DNA from 2 places in the Heyndrickxia faecalis genome. Region 2 is predicted to be linked to the other one. Evidence: riboswitches for the same ligand, from Rfam matches in the RefSeq annotation. Region 2 holds a riboswitch; the other holds the start of a gene.

Region 1 (6,147 bases), 920 kb from region 2:
TTAAAAAGACAAAAAGGATCTGGGCAGTGGTCCAAGTGTCCTTTAGAGGCCTTCTAAAAGACAAAAGGAAATGATTCCCACCCTGAAATGTCCCCTAGAACACTTCAAAAAGACAAAAAGGAGGTGGGACCGAGTCCAAATGTCTTTTTAAAACGTTCAAAAAGACAAAAAAGGATCCGGGCGGAGGTCCAAATGTCCTTTAGAGACCTTCAAAAAGACAAAAGGCAATGATTCTCGCCCCAAGATGTCCCCTAGACGCCTTCAAAAAGACAAAAAGGAGTGGGGATCGAGCCAAAATGTCTTTTTAAGATGCTCAAAAAGACAAAAAGGATCTGGGTAGTGGTCCAAGTGTCCTTTAGAAGCCTTCAAAAAGACAAAACGGGGGTGGGACTGAGTCAAAATGTCTTTTTAAAACGTTCAAAAAGACAAAAAAGGATCCGTACGATGGTCCCAATGTTTTTTAGAGGTCTTTAAAAAGACAAAAGGCAACAAATTTCCCGGGAAAGCGTCCTTTATGGTGAAAGGAAAATAACACAATTGGTCGGGAAAAGTATTCGCAACTTAATGAGAGAAAAATTGCGATAACATTACTGGCACGAGTGCTATGAAAGACATGTCACAACAAATTTCCGGGCATTGGCATCAAGGAAGACAAAATGTCTTTTACTCGAGAAGGGGCGCAAAGTCGGCAAAAACTTTGTATAGAAATGTCTTTCCACGCCCGCATTCATGACAAAAGACACCAAGTTTCCCCGGGAAATGATCTTCAAACGATGATGAAAAGGAAGGATCCAGGGCTTGCTGAATCAGCAAAATCTCGGACGGGCAAGGATCCCAAGGGTTTTGCCGAACTTTAAATGCAAGGGTTTCAAAAAGATGTAGAAAAAACTTTGCACTCGAAAGCCATTTCATCCCCTTTTTTGCAGATATCGCTTCTATTGGTGGCAAACATGAAGGCTGGACTTGCAGGGTGAATCGGATAAGAAGCTATTATCCGATTCATTCGGCAAGTCTTGCTTAGATTCTCTCTTTATTTATGAACAATCCAAGCATTACAGCAGTACGCATTTGTCTTTGCCCCTGATCCGTTTTGCATTTTGAAACCCGCTGATTTCTACATTTTTCAAAATAACATTTTTTGCGCGGTACTGGATGGCGACAACAGGATTTCCCTTGAAATCATAATCCGGGTCGCCAAGCGCAGTCAGCCCGTTAATTACAACGTTTCGGTAAGCGGAAACAACGAGGCTGCGCGGCGTTGAACCTTCATATAAATCCGTAAACACTGGCGCGACGGAAACTAGATTGGCCGCCACAATATGGTTCGCGCTTTTCGAGTCGGCATCTTTGCCTTTATGGTGGCCGATATGCCGGAAGTTAAAAGAGCGGTTGTCGCGGACAGAAAGATGGCCATACAAATGTACATGAGAAGCAGCCGATGCATTGTGGTGGGCTTTGATTTCGACACCACCAAAACAGCCGCTTGATGCATTATTGCAAAGCCATACATGGCGCGAGCCGTCATCAATCTCAATGCCATTGGAGTTGGAAAACCCTTTTTTGTGGGCCCTTCCACTTGGGTTGTAACAGAAAGAATTTGAAATAAAACAATAGTCGCTATGGTGGGTGGTAATCCCGTCATCACCGAATCCGCTTGCCGTGAGCCCGTCAAGCCAGATATAGCGGCTTCTTCCTGGGGCGAGAAAGCCGTCGCCCAAATAATGATAACGGGCAGAGGATACATCAAAACCGTGTAGGCCGGCCCCCACCGCCTCCACATTTTTCACCCAGCCAAACGTGACGTGCGCAAAAGTCAGGCAGCTTGAACGGTTATTTCCTGCCGCCGTTCTTTCCTCCTGCCCGAGCCTTTCGACATTCCAATCGAGCGTGAGCCCCTCCACCGATATATGGTGATTGCCGCGGTGAAAATGGGCATTTTGGATGAGACGCGTTTTTTTCGGCGCATGCGGATGGAGTTTGATGATGGTTACGCCTTTTCCACTCCCACAAAGGCATGTCCATGAAGGCAGCTTAAGCCCCTTTACTAGAAAAACACCCTCCGGTACGATCACTTTCACCCGGCCGTTTCCCAATGCTTTTTGGAATGCCACTGTGCAGTCGGTTTTTCCATCGCCGACCGCACCGTAATCTGCCACATTGACTGTACGGGACGCCGCAGCCAGCAGCCGGCTGTATGCTTGATCCAATATCTTTTTCCATTCCGGGTACACGAGGCCGTTCTGATCTGCAAGCGTTTTATACGGTTCAACCGGATATCGCCGGTTCAGCAGCAGCCGTGAAAGGGAAAATGGTTTGTGAAATTCCGGCTGACAGTACTGTTGAAAAAGCGCTTCATTTTCCTGGACCAGGGTGCCCGGCTGGACTGTCCTGCGCGAAAGCTGGCGCAGCAGCATGCCGTTTGTCCGAGGGTCATGATGCTTGTCCAAATGAATCATTTTTTCACCCCACTTTGCCTTCATTCAGTCTGTGTCAATTGATATATGTAGTTTACCCCCGCAGGTTGGAAAACGCACTGAAAAAGAAGACTTTTCCAAACCATAGTTGTTAATATAAAAAAGAAATTGAATTTTATGTTAGAATCAATGAAAAGGAAGGTGAAATTTAATGAGCCTGCCAAAATGTTTGAATTGTAACCATCAATTTAAGTGGATTTATATTTTTAAGAGACTATGGAAGTTTGACCAAACCATGGAATGTCCAAATTGTACAGCCAAGTTATATCCAAGTTTGAAGTTTCGAAATAAAGTTGGTTATCTTTCTCTACTTTGCCTTTTCGTATCATTTGGACTGATGATATTGAGCATTCCAAAAATTGCATTCATAACACTAATCGTCATTCTTTGGGTTTGTTTGATTCTTACGATGCCTTATGTTTATTCGTTTGATAATAAGGAAAGACCTCTATGGTAAAAGGTAGCTGTTGTTCCTTTTTAAAAAGATGCTGCAGAAATCCGGGTGGGATGGAGCGCAGATTTGAGCCTGGTACGACTGAGGACATCCGCAAGTTTAAAGATGAATGACCAATCTGGTACAGAAGCAAAATTTTGAAGAAAAGCCCAAGGAAGCTAGCCAAAAAATGAAGGGTTGGTTGGAAACTTTTTCCGTTCAATGAGGATCAAAAACGGACATATAAACATCTTTCATGAAAATGGGCCTGATTTTCTTTATCAGAATTTTTCGTTGACGAATAGCATAAGAAGGTATACAATAAACTTCAAGCTTATATGTTGTTATTTTCTTATCAAGAGAGGTGGAGGGAAGGGCCCTGTGAAGCCTCGGCAGCAGGTCCGGAAACGGGCACTGTGCCAATTCCTGCAGGTGGTGGCCTGAAAGATAAGAAGATTTCCCGGGAATGGATATCTTCTTACTTCAGGGTAAGAAGATTTTTGTCGTTTAATCCTTAGTAATCGAATGCGAAAGAAGGGAATAGAGTGGAGCAAACGCGGCTCACATATGAACAGTTTACGTCGGATCCGTTCGCAGCGTTCGTGCCGGAAGATGAAACGAAGGGCGCATTGGAAATTTTGCAGTGGGCATATGGCACGTACGGCAAATCAGTGGTATATGCGTGCAGTTTCGGCGCAGAAGGAATGGTGCTGATTGATCTCATTTCGAAAGTCAGAGAAGATGCGGATATCGTATTTTTGGATACCGACCTGCACTTTCCGCAGACTTACGAATTGATTGAAAAAGTGAAAAAGAAATATCCGGCTTTAAATATACAAATGAAAAAACCGTCGCTTACGCTTGATGAACAGGCGGCGCAATACGGATCTGCCCTTTGGAAAAGGGATCCGGACCAATGCTGCTATATCCGGAAAATCAAGCCGCTTGAAGAAACGCTGCAGGGAGCTGTGGCCTGGATATCCGGCTTACGGCGGGAGCAATCGCCGACAAGGGCAAAAACGAATTTTGTCAATAAAGATGAAAGGTTCCATTCGATTAAAATTTGCCCGCTGATTCATTGGACATGGGATGATGTTTGGAACTATATCCGGTCTAACAATCTTCCATATAACGAATTGCACGACCAGGGATATCCGAGCATCGGCTGCTTCCCGTGCACACGTGCTGTCGGAAACAGCGACTCAAGAGCGGGAAGATGGGCGGGCTTTAATAAAACCGAATGCGGGCTGCATACGGTTCAGAAAAAATAAGGCTGCTATATAAAATGACATAGGTAATAAGAGTAAGCATCAGTCTGCATGACAAGATTTCGTTCATTTTACAAAATTCCTAGATTTGGTAAGGATGCGGCAAAAATTTATATACAAATCGGTTTTATGAAAAAACCAGGGAAAAAATTGCACTTGGAAGCTGATTCAGCGTATAGAGAAGATAAAATCGCATTTTCGAAGATGGATTCTTTTATATTTTGAGATGGAGCTTGCTGATAAATTGGGTACAAACGCAGAATTGGACCCGTTCAGCAAGCTCTAGCGGCAAAAGCAGCCAGCTTTTTCAGGTGCCCGCTTGTAGCCAATCCAGACTAGGATTGTTCAAGTGCTCGCATCAACCAAAACAACGAGTCCGATTAAGTTTAAAGCAGGTGAAGAAATGAGAAAAGTATATTTAGTCGGGGCAGGACCCGGCGATCCGGAGCTGATTACAGTGAAAGGATTGCGCCTGATCCGGGAAGCGGATGTCATTTTATATGACCGGCTGGTGAATCCGGACCTGTTAAAAGAGGCAAGGCCGGATGCAGAACTTGTCTACTGCGGGAAAAAACCGGATGCCCATACGATGACGCAGGATATGATCAACCACCTGCTTGTGAAATTTGCTAACCAAGGAAAAACGGTTGTCCGTTTAAAGGGCGGTGATCCGTTTATATTCGGTAGAGGCGGGGAGGAAGCGGAAGTCCTGGTGCAAAAACATATTCCGTTTGAAATCGTGCCGGGAATTACAGCCGGTTCCGCTGTGCCCGCCTATGCCGGCATTCCGCTCACCCACCGCGGGCTCAGTACATCCGTTGCTTTTATCGCGGGCGTCACGAAAAAAGGCGAAGATCTTGATGCGTATTGGTCCAAATATGCGGGAATTGATACACTTTGCATTTATATGGGCGTGAAAAATCTGCCACTCATCTGTGCGCAACTGATAAAGCACGGCAAATCACCGGACATGCCGGCTGCACTAATCCGCTGGGGCACGACTGAAAAACAGGAAACCGCGGTCGGCACGCTTGGAAATTTAAGTAAAAAGGCGGCTGGGCTGCGCAACCCATCACTTTTGATCATCGGAGAAGTGGTAAAACTGCGCGAAGAGTTAAAATGGTTTGAACAGCTTTCCGCTGCTTCGGCCTGTACCGGGTGAGCGGGTATGAAGCAAGGCGTTTTATATGTCAGCCATGGCAGCCGTGTGCCCGAAACCGCCCGGGAAGCAGCAGCGACGATCCGGCAAGCAATGGCACAGGTGGATGCGGATCTCCAGGAAATTTGCTATCTGGAAATTGCGGAACCGGATATTGCGGCAGGGATTGATGCACTTGTCCGGGGCGGCGCAGGGCGCATTGCTGTTGTGCCGGTATTGCTGCTGAGTGCCGGGCATTATTATGAGGATATCCCGCGCGCGATCCGGGAAGCGAAACAGCGTTATCCGCATATTGTGTTTACGTACGGCCGCCCGCTCGGTGTCGGGGACCGGATCATCGAAATTTTGGCAGAAAATATTTTGGAAACCGGCATGCCTCCGGGTGCCTGGATTCTGCTTGTTGGACGCGGCAGCCGCAACCCGGAAACACTGTGCGATTTTGCAAAAATTGCTGCCGGGTTGTGCGCGCAATTGGGGACAGAGCAGATCAAAACGGCTTATTTGGCGGTGCTTGAGCCCCGTTTTGATGATGCGCTGAAGGAGCTGACCGCAACCGGGCGCCCGGTAGTTGTGGCCCCTTATCTTTGGTTTACCGGCGTGCTCGTCCGGTCGCTGGAAAAGAAAGTGGGCATGCTGCATCGGGAAGGATATGATATCCGGCTAGCACGGTATCTCGGCTGCCATCCGGATATGGCGGATGCATTGGCCGTTCGGGCAAAAGAAGCGTTGGGCGCAGAGGATTTTATTTGAGATCACGGGATTTTTACCCAGTCAAGCCTGCGGTGTTTTTTATTGTGCACCCCGGACTTTTTG
Region 2 (6,147 bases):
TCTTTCCGTTCAAAAAATGGAAAATACCAGTAAATATAATTATAGCAAAACAGGTTTTACATTTTAAACATAAAACACTTCGCCGACGGGGGAGGGATAGCGGGCATGGCGGACAGCGGCATAAACAGGGGTTGCAAACCGGACGGGGCGCGGGTTAAGCCATGTTTTTTGCCTCTATTTAAATGATATATATGTGGCAGGGGCTAAGCTATGTTTGGATCCGCAAAAAATTTCTGATCGATCTTCATGCAGAACGCTTTTTGTTTGTCACTAAAAGAGTTGCGGCTGCCTTCACTTAGGCGTGCTATCTCGAAAAAAGTTATGATGGATAATTTTTGCTGGTGCTGTGTGGTAGCGACATGGCCGGTTATGTTAAGGAATCGAGCAAAAAAGGTGTTGTTCCTTAACATAGAGGCCGTCTATGTTGAGGAAGCGAGGTCAAAAGGCGTTGTTCCTTAACATAGAGCCCGTCTACGTAAAGGAAGCGAGCGAAAAAGGTGCTGTTTCTTAACATAGAGCCCGTCTACGTAAAGGAAGCAAGCAAAAAAGACGTTGTTTCTTAACATAGAGTGCGTCTACATTAAGGAAGCGAGGTAAAAAGACATTGTTCCTTAACATAGAGGCCGTCTACGTTAAGAAAGTTCGGTAAAAAGATGTTGTTTCTTAACATAGAGGTCGTCTACGTAAAGGAAGCGCGGTAAAAAGACGTTGTTTCTTAACATAGAGCGCCTCTACATTAAGGAAGCGAGCAAAAAAGGCACTGTTCCTTCAAATAGAAGCGTCTATGTTCATTCTTTGCCAAAATTTGTTTGGGTAAAAACAATCCGGGCAATGGATCCCTTGCCCGAAAACATTCCTTATTCTGTGACGCTTACGCTGGCGCTGGCAACTGCCCGTTTGTGTCTTCTGATTGTATAGAAAATGAGGATGGCCCATATTGCCGCAATGGCTGTATAGGTAACGCCGTACCAGCCGCTACCGGCGCCCGCCATTTTTAATAAAGTTTGCACGTTGCTGAACACAATCATGCCGCTGACAATGACAGCCAGCAAATGAGCCGGCAGGATTTTAACCAGATAGGCTGCAATCGGCGCGGCGATCAGGCCGCCAAGCATGAGGGCGATCGTCCAAATCCAGTTAATTTGCATAGCGCCGAGGGATAAGAGGAAACCGATGCTTGATGCCAAGGATACAGCAAATTCACTAGTATCCACCGAGCCGATCACTTTCCGCGGTTCGATGTCATTTCTGGACAGCAAAGCCGGTGTGGCGATAGGGCCCCAGCCGCCGCCCCCCGTTGCATCAAAAAATCCTGCGACAAAGCCAAGTGGGATAAAAAATATGTTTGACCTGGTTTGCTTTTTGACTTTCGACGCCCCGCGCGTATTGAACAGAAACCGGGTAAGAATATAGAGGCCAAGGGCGATCAGAAAAATAGAAATGTACGGTTTTAATGTGCTTGCAGGAAGATGGCTAAGCACGGTTGCCCCGAGAAAGGCGCCGACAGCTCCAGGTACAACCAGTTTCCAAATGATCCCTTTATCGACATTCCCAAATTTCATATGTGAAACTCCGGAAGCCGCCGTTGTAAAAACTTCCGCCAAATGCACAGAAGCTGACGCGACAGCCGGCGCAATCCCGAAAGCTAGCAAAAGTGAGGTTGAAGTCACCCCGTAACCCATTCCAAGAGATCCATCCACCAATTGCGCGGCAAGGCCGACAAGTGCTAAGACAATTAATTTTTGCATGTTCATGTTCCCCGCTTTCTTCATCCATAAATTTGATTCATCCTGATGTAGAGGAATTATACGCATCAGGGCCTATCCTGGTTCAAACGGCCGGCCTTGCAGAAATAAAAAATCTTTCCGCCATTTTTACGGAAAGACAGCGAGTAAAGGATAAGCGCTTATCTTCCAAAATGGTACCCATTTTGCTGGAATTGGCACCTTGCTGCTCGCTGCAGGTTGCCGGACTTCATAGGGCCAGATCCCTCCGTCGCTCTTGATAAGTTATGTTGTTGTTTAAAATTTTATCAGAAAATAAATGGAAGTCAATATAATTATTTCAAGTTTTTTTATCGGATTTATACGAATGGGGGGATAAAGAAAAAAACTTCCCATCAGATCACGCTCTGTCGGGAGTTTTTTTCTTTACGCTGGATTGGTTTTAAAAAGCAGGTCATCAGGATCAGGCGGGGCATCATGGCCGCTTTCATTTGCTTCACAAAACGAAAAAGAGTCCAAACGGGTTAGCAGGCCGTCCCATTCTGGCAGTTTGTACGAGCTGCACACCCGTGCCTGCCCCCTTCCCGCCCAGAAAACGGTTTAATCAACCCCGCTTGTTTGTGCCCGCTTATCGCACAGTTGATTTCTGTCCTTTCCCTGCCCAAGTGAACCGGTTTTATCAACACAGCCTGCTGGAGCCTATTCCTTTCCTTTGATTCTCAGTGACAGGACGACCAGCACGATTAAAATAGCGAGGCAGACGCTTGTTCCAATCGGATTGCCGCCGCCCAGCAAAAAGGACAGGAAAATGCCCGAGAGTGCAAGCAGCGCAATCCAGACCATGAAAGGATACCCTTTTACACGGAAGGAAGGCAATTTTGCATACGACTTCCGGAGCCGCAGTTCGGCTGCACAGATGGCGATCCAGACAAGGACGACGGTAAATCCCGGGATGGTCATCAAATAGCTGATGACCTCATCCGGCGTAAGATAGGCCAGAATCACGCCGGCTAAAATAAACAGCGAGGTCAGCAAAATACTGGTGAGCGGGACGCCTTTCCGGGAAATTTTTAAAAAGGCGCGCGGCGCTTCTCCGGACTGCGCCATGTTAAACAGTGTGCGCGAAGTGGCATAAATACCGGAATTGGCGGCAGAAAGAACGGCCGTTAAGAGCACAAAATTCATCACATGGGCGGCAGCAGGGATCCCGGTGCGGCTGAATACCTGCACAAACGGGCTTTCCACGGAAGAAACCTGGTTCCATGGGATAATGCCGCAAATGATCAGGATTGGCAAAATATAAAAAAGCATGACACGGACAACGGTCTGTTTAATGACACGCGGCAGCACTTTTTCGCTGTCTTTCGTTTCCGAAACGGTAACGCCGATTAGTTCCGCGCCGCCGTATGAAAACATAACGATCAGAAAAGCGCTGAACGTACCGTGAAGCCCGTTCGGGAAAAAACCGCCGTGCGCGGTATAGTTAGACACCGTGGAAGATGTCCCGGGGAATAAACCGAATAAAATCAGAGCACCAAGCAGGATAAAAACGATCAACGTGATAATTTTAATGCCGGCAATCCAAAATTCAAATTCGCCGTAGTACTTCACTTCAATTAAATTGATGCCGACCACGAAAGCAGCACAGAGCAAACTGAGTAGCCACAATGGCGCTTGGGGAACCCAGAATTGCAGGAAGCTCCCGGCTGCAAGCAGTTCCACAACTGTAACAATGACCCAGTTGATCCAGTACAGCCAGCCAATAATGAAAGAAACCCGGCTGCCGAATGCTTTGTGGATCAGATTTTGGACGTTTAAGCCGGGGTGGACGAGCGCCATTTCCCCAAGTGCTGACATGACAATGAATAAAAGTGCGCCGCCGATCAGGTAAGAAACGGCAACACTCGGGCCGGCAAGGCTGACGGTATCGGAGCTGCCTTTAAAAATGCCGGTTCCGATCATCCCGGCCAATGCGATGAACTGGACATGCCTTGGTGATAAGCCTTTTTGCAAATGATGTTTGTTTTTCTCCATTTCTATCAATCTCACTTTTCTGTTTTAGATAAACGCTTTTCAGTGCTAAAGCATTTATTCTATTTTAGCAGAAAAAAAGGAATATTGATATACAAAAAAATGGAATCGCCGGATGACAGATCCACCCTCATTTCACACCAAAGCAAAATGCAAAAAACGGCGGGACACCACTCATCGTAGTATCTCGCCGTTCTGTTTAATATGTGTCCCGGGATGGTTGCCGAAGCGCTGAATATCCATATTTGAACATGTCGTTCTATTTAACTTGTGCTCCGCGATGGGCCGAAAGAAGAGGAAAATGCGCGGACGGATCCCCTATTCAGCTTACTTTTTATCAAACCCTTGTCGTTCTACAAATTCCTTCATAAAAACGCGCGACGGTTCTTTAAAAAATTGTGCCATTTGGCCTGTCCAGGTATCGTTCCTTTTTCCGTTTGTGCGTTTTGTATAATATTGCGAAACCGTTTCATTGTATTCCTTCAGATCGCGCAAAAGACGTTCATCAGCCGGGTATTCATCTTCGAAATAAACGTGCTCAGCCGCCATGCGTGGTTTTTTCGCAGACGGATCGGCCGGATAGCCAATTGTCATCGCAAATAGCGGAAGGACATATTGCGGAATTTTCAAAAGTTCGGCCACTTCCGGCAGCCGGTTGCGCAAGCCTCCGACATAACAAATGCCAAGCCCCATCGATTCCGCAGCGAGCGCGGCATTTTGCGCGGCCAGTGCCGTGTCGATAAGCGCGACCATAAATTTTTCCGTTGTCTCAAGTGTATCTTGCGCCTCTACGCCTTCCATTTGTGCCGCAAGTTCATGTTTATGGAGATCGGCACAGAAAATGAGCAGATGGCCGCATGTTCCGACATGTCGGTTCCCGGTCAGTTCTGCTAGCTTTTGCTTCCGCCCGGGATCCTGAATGCCGAGAATCGTATAGGCCTGGACAAAATGAGAAGTGGCGGCTGCCTGCGCGGATTCCACAATCAGGCGGATTTGTTCATCAGATAGCGGTCGGTCTTCATAATGGCGGATCGACCGGTGATTGAGAATCGTTTCAATGACTGTGTTCATTCTTTTACACTCCTGTCTTTGGTGAGTCCATTGTATGTTCAAATATAGCACAGAAAATAACGGCCGGCATGAAAGGTGCTTGTTGTCCAGCATGGCCACGATGGTCTGCCAAAAAATATTTGGATTAAGGCTAAATTAACCTATTTTCGTTTTGGTATACCCAAATTGAACTTCGAGTATGTTCATGCGAGGGGCGGAAGAACATTTTACCCTTCTCCATTATTTATATATCCGCCTTTATGATGCCGGGGAGCAGAAGCTAGTGAAGGCGTTCGATTTCATTTTGCACAAACGTAACTCTCTCATGCTGCTATATCGCGCCGGCCGATCCTCCGAAGTTCCGGAATTTCCGTCCGATGAAAAAAACACTGCAACCCTGATCCGGAGGGCTGCAGTGTTTTTTGCTATTCGAAATTAAGCTGATAGTCTTCTGATTTGATCATCTTTAATTTTTTTGAAAAAACATAAATGAATCCGACATTTAAGATAAACGGCAGCACAAAGAAAGTGCTCAGCATAATGGCAATATTTTTCGCAGTCCAGCCGCCTTCAGCAAGATGCATGAAATTGAGCGGGCCGACTAAGCCCGACAACCCGAATCCTGCACTGTAAGGCGTGCCCTGAATATGAAAGACGCCGGCAAGCGCACCGAGAACGGCAGCAGTGATGAGCATCGGGAAAGCAATTTTCGGTTTCATAAAGAAGTTTCGCATCTGAATTTTCGGCGAGCCAAGTACATGGGCAAGGGCGGTACCGAGCGAGTTGGCTTTATAGCTGGCGATGGCAAGCCCGACCCCGGCGGCACAAATGCCAAGATTTGCCGCCCCTGAACTGACACCTGAAAGCATAATAACGGTTGCTACGCCGACTGTTGAAATCGGCGATAAAATAATCAGGCAAAAAATGACGGCAATAATGGCGCCCATTACGACAGGCTGCATGCTTGTCACATGTGCCACCCCGACGCCGACCAGCCCGGTAGCCGCTTTAATAAATGGCAAAATTGCAAGTCCGATCATGCCCGGTATTAAAATACTCAATGTCGGGACCAGGAGGATGGAATAAGCCTTTAACCTTGTTCCGACCCACTTGACGAATAAAACCGCCAATGCCGCTGTAATCCCTGTATTGATGACAATCCCGATCCCGTTTAAAGCAAATGCGCCGGCAGCCGTTTTCTGGATCGCGCCGCTCCCAACCATTGCGGCAATGCCGACACTTGCAATTTGGATCGGTGTCAATTGAAAGGTAATGCCGACCATAACGCCAATCAATACAGGGAGCATGCTCATGATGATAACGGTTGCATCCACAACATGCT

The links. A riboswitch is a leader RNA that binds a small molecule or an ion and turns the genes downstream of it on or off. The one in region 2 is predicted to bind S-adenosylmethionine.
Region 1: it holds a riboswitch for S-adenosylmethionine, as region 2 does, so the genes downstream of both, ABR335_RS15795 (phosphoadenylyl-sulfate reductase) here and ABR335_RS03330 (sulfite exporter TauE/SafE family protein) in region 2, are expected to answer to the same signal.

The regions. Positions count from the first base shown of each region.
Region 1 is NZ_CP158453.1:3,320,850-3,326,996, reverse strand. Features, by position in the region: gene ABR335_RS15805 (glycosyl hydrolase family 28-related protein) at 1,053-2,456, opposite strand; gene ABR335_RS15800 (TIGR04104 family putative zinc finger protein) at 2,626-2,931, shown strand; SAM riboswitch class I at 3,257-3,361, shown strand; gene ABR335_RS15795 (phosphoadenylyl-sulfate reductase) at 3,453-4,178, shown strand; gene cobA (uroporphyrinogen-III C-methyltransferase) at 4,579-5,337, shown strand; gene ABR335_RS15785 (sirohydrochlorin chelatase) at 5,344-6,084, shown strand.
Region 2 is NZ_CP158453.1:722,682-728,828, forward strand. Features, by position in the region: gene ABR335_RS03330 (sulfite exporter TauE/SafE family protein) at 858-1,814, opposite strand; SAM riboswitch class I at 1,904-2,011, opposite strand; gene ABR335_RS03335 (amino acid permease) at 2,424-3,758, opposite strand; gene nfsA (oxygen-insensitive NADPH nitroreductase) at 4,083-4,826, opposite strand; gene ABR335_RS03345 (PTS transporter subunit IIC) at 5,231-6,147, opposite strand, start outside.